2 regions of the Janthinobacterium sp. 35 genome follow, and region 2 is predicted to be linked to the other one. Evidence: predicted binding sites of a transcription regulator. Region 2 holds the regulator's gene; the other holds the start of a gene.
The links. Region 2 encodes HrcA, which represses chaperone genes, less so after heat shock. Its sites were predicted from a motif close to TTAGCACTCNNNNNNNNNGAGTGCTAA; they were not measured.

Region 1 (2,202 bases), 1.4 Mb from region 2:
TGTTTATCTGTTGATAAATATCATTTGTAAAACTAAAAGGCGCCTTGCGGCGCCTTTTGCATTGCGGCATTGCTTGTGCTTACACCCAGGCGGCCAGCGCGCCCTTCATTTTTTTCAGTGCCGCCACTTCGATCTGGCGGATGCGTTCGGCCGATACGCCGAACTCTTCTGCCAAAGCGTGCAGGGTGGCGCCGGAACCGTCGTCGTTGGCCAGCCAGCGCGCTTCGATGATGCGGCGCGAACGGGCGTCGAGCTTGCTCAAGGCCGTTTCCAGGCCTTCCGATTGCAGACGCGTCACTTGTTCCGCTTCCAGCACCTTGGTCGGCTCGCTTTGCTCCGACGACAGGTAGGCGATCGGCGAAAACTTGTCGTCTTCATCGTCGGTCGGCGATTCCAGGGCGATGTCGCGTCCGCTCAAGCGCGTTTCCATTTCGATCACTTCTTCGCGTTTCACGTCGAGCAGCTTGGCCAGCGCATCGATCTGCTTCGGCGTCATCGCATCGAGGCCCGTCTTGTGGCTGCGCAGGTTGAAGAACAGCTTGCGCTGTGCCTTCGTCGTCGCGACCTTGACCAGGCGCCAGTTTTTCAGGATGTACTCGTGCATCTCGGCTTTCACCCAGTGCATGGCATACGATACCAGGCGCACGCCCTGGTCCGGGTCGAAGCGTTTCACGGCTTTCATCAAGCCGATATTGCCTTCCTGAATCAGGTCGGCGTGCGGCAAGCCATAGCCCAGGTAGCCGCGGGCAATCGAGACCACCAGGCGCAGGTGCGACAGCACCAGTTCTTGCGCGGCGGCCAGGTCATTTTTTTCGCGCAGGCGTGTTGCCAGCGAGATTTCTTCATCGTGGGTCAACATGGGCAGGCGGTTCACGGCCGAGATATAGGCGTCGATATTGCCCAGATTGCCAGTGAACCCGAGGCCCAGCGCATTACTTTTGGTCGGAACCAATGCGGATGTAGCGGACATCATAGTCATGTTTTCTCCCTCGTAGTCTTGCTTTGTTCCAGTTGGCCATGTCACGCGACGTGGCCCGATTGTCTGTTCGTTTTGCGTATGTGGTCTTGCACTTGCAGATCGCGGCACCATCTTCATCTGGCGTCCATGGCGGTTCTGCTGTTGGTATGTCCCTATATTAGCACTCTCTGCTTGAGAGTGCCAATCAGCACATTTAATCGTCCTGATAGCCTAAATGCTATGGCGAATGAATGCTTGATAAATGTGTATGAACGGTGATCTGAACAGCGCTGCAGGCCGCTTCACGACAACGTAGCTAGTCTACGGCCTCTGGCTGAAGCGAACCTTAAGAATACTTGCTAAATATCAAGATAACAGCATTGTGGGGACGCATGGCGGCGCCTGCGGTGCCGCCATGGGAGGGAAGGCAAGGTCAGTTCAGGCGCGCCAGGTGGCGCTGCACGCAGAGGAAGGCGCCGATCAGGCCCAGGCCGGCGCTGACGGCCAGCAAGCCGGCCATCGGCAGCGGCGCCAGCGGCACTAGCTGGAATTCGGACGCATACAGGCGGGCAAACTCGGCAATCGCGGTATTCAGTGGTTGCATGGCCAGCGCCACCGCGCCCAGGGCCAGCGCACCGGCGCACAGGCCCAGCAGGGCGCCCGTGTAATAGAAGGGGCGGTGGATGAAGGTGTCCGTGGCGCCGATCAGTTTCGAGATGCTGATTTCATCGCGCTGCTGCATCACTTGCAGGCGGATGGTATTGAAGACCACGGCGATGACGGCCACGCCCAGGGTAATGGCCAGCAGCAGCAGCACCAGGCGCAGCACGCCCAGCAGGGCCGCCAGGCGCTTGACCCAGGCCGAATCGACTTGCGCCGATTCCACGCCAGGCAGGTGGCGCAGCTGCTCCGCCACCGCATCGACATCCTGCGCTTCGCTGGCGCTGCTGAAGGCATCGAGTTTCAGCACATAGCTGTCGGGCAAGGGATTGTCGCCCAGTGTGCTGAGCACATCGGCCAGGCCGTTCTTGTTCTTTAGGGTATCGAGCGCCTCTTCGCGCGCAATGAAGACGATCTTCGCCTTTTGCGCGCCGACGACCTTGCGCATGGCGCCCGCCAGGGCCACGGCTTGCTCGCGCGGCGTGTCGATCTTCAGGAAAACGCTGATTTCCGGGTCGACCGACATCTGTTCCGACATGGGACGCACATTGTCGAGCATGGTCAAGCCGGCGAACGGCAGCGAC
Region 2 (2,202 bases):
TCAAGGCAAGCGGCCTGAAAGCCACCTTGCCACGCCTGAAGATACTCGATATCTTCCAGAGTAGCCCGGTACGCCACCTGACAGCAGAAGACGTCTATAAAATTCTGCTGGCCGACAATATGGATGTCGGTTTGGCAACTGTCTACCGTGTCCTGACCCAGTTTGAACAGGCAGGCTTGCTGAACCGCAACCATTTTGAAACCGGCAAGGCGATTTTCGAACTCAACGAAGGTTCCCACCACGACCATCTGGTGTGCCTCGACTGTGGCCGGGTCGAAGAATTCTTCGACGAAGAGATCGAAATCCGCCAGCAAAAAGTGGCTGAAGAGCGCGGCTTCAAGATCGCCGAACACGCTTTGGCCATCTACGGTAACTGCATCAAGACGGCTTGCCCGCATAAAACCGCCTGACCCACGCTTGCCGCTCCCACGGGGCGGCTGGCAGTACGATTAATGATGGCTGAGTGCGCTCGACAGTAATTTAGCCGTGATGTCGACGATCGGAATGACGCGCTCGTAGGCCATGCGCGTCGGTCCGATCACCCCCAACGTTCCCACGATCTTGCCGTTGACTTCATACGGCGCCGTCACCACGCTCATCTCATCCATCGGCACCAGGTTCGATTCGCCGCCGATGAAAATCTGTACTCCCGTCGCCTTGCTCGACACGTCGAGCAACTGCATCAAGCCCGTTTTTTGCTCGAACATGTCGAACATCTGGCGCAGCGAATGCATATTCGATGACAGATCGCTCACGCTGAGCAAGTTGCGTTCGCCGGAAATCACCATGTCGTCGCTATGGTCGGCCATCGCTTCGCTGCCCGCTTCCACGGCCGCCTGCATCAGGCTGCCCATGTCGTCGCGCAACTGGCGCAGTTCGCCCTGCAGGCGTACGCGCACGGCGTCGAATGACAGGCCGCCATAATTCTGGTTGATATAGTTGGCCGATTGCACCAGTTGCGCCGGCGTGTAATCAGCCTCCGTCAGCAATAAACGGTTCTGCACGTCGCCGCCGGGGGCAACGATGACGAGCAGGATGCGCTTTTCGGACAGGCGCAGGAATTCGATTTGCTGGAACACGGATTCGCGGCGCGGACTGAGCACGACACCGGCAAACTGCGACAGCGACGACAGCATCTGCGCCGCGTTGGCGATGGTTTTTTGCGGCTGCGGCGTCTGCAGGCGCATGCGCGACTCCACCAGGTGCTCATCCAGATGCCGGACGGTCAGCAAGGTGTCGACAAAAATGCGGTAGCCGCGCGGCGTGGGGATGCGTCCGGCCGAGGTGTGCGGACTGGACACATAACCGAGCTCTTCCAGATCGGCCATGATGTTGCGGATGGTGGCCGGCGACAGGTCCAGGCCGGAAATTTTCGACAAGGCGCGCGAACCGACCGGCAGGCCGTCGGCGATATATCGCTCGACCAGGGCTTTCAGCAGTGTTTGGGCACGTGTATCGAGTTGCATGGTGTCTCAGGTAAGCAAATATTCTTTAAACAAACACATTGTTGATCAAGCGGCAACAACAGTGGCCGAACGTGCAGTAACAGCACCTATTATGCACGTTCGCCCGCCCTGCGGCGATCAATCTTCCAGTTGCCCCTGCAGCCACAGCAGCAACTCGTCAAAGTTGCCGCAGATGGCGTCAGGCTGCACGCCGGCGGCCAGGTGGGCATCGCTGCCCTTGCGGTTCATCCAGACGGCACGCATGCCCGCCCCCTGCGCTCCCGTCACGTCGAAATACAGGTCGTCGCCCACATACACGGCTTCATGCGGCGCCACGTCCAGCGCCGCGCAGGCGGCCAGGAAGATGCTGGCGTCGGGCTTGGCCACACCAAAATCGCTGGCGGCGATCGATACCTTGAAATGCTGCGCCAAACCGATAATTTCAAGGTCTGCATTGCCATTCGAGATGGAGCCGAGCAGCATGCGCTGGCGCATCCAGGCCAGGCCAGGCAAAACGTCGTCATACGGCTGGACGCGGTTGCGCGCGGCCAAAAAGTGCACGATGGCCCCATCGACCAGGGCGGGATCCTCGCCGGCAGCTTCGAAGGCCGACAGCAGGCCGGCGCGGCGCAACTCGATCAAATTGCCATGGAAATGCGGTTGCGCATTGAGCATGGCCAGGCGGTGCTGGCGCAGCACATCGATGGAAAACTGCTGCGCCACCCGGGGCGCATGCGTGGCCAGCCAGTCGTGCAGC

Region 1: the regulator HrcA is predicted to act here: its motif matches at 1,137-1,163, upstream of rpoH (RNA polymerase sigma factor RpoH).

The regions. Positions count from the first base shown of each region.
Region 1 covers NZ_PEFN01000001.1:1,694,597-1,696,798, reverse strand. Annotated here, with positions in the region: gene rpoH (RNA polymerase sigma factor RpoH) at 80-973, opposite strand; gene ftsX (permease-like cell division protein FtsX) at 1,392-2,202, opposite strand, start outside.
Region 2 covers NZ_PEFN01000001.1:3,120,417-3,122,618, reverse strand. Annotated here, with positions in the region: gene fur (ferric iron uptake transcriptional regulator) at 1-410, shown strand, start outside; gene hrcA (heat-inducible transcriptional repressor HrcA) at 450-1,466, opposite strand; gene CLU93_RS13865 (HAD family hydrolase) at 1,584-2,202, opposite strand, start outside.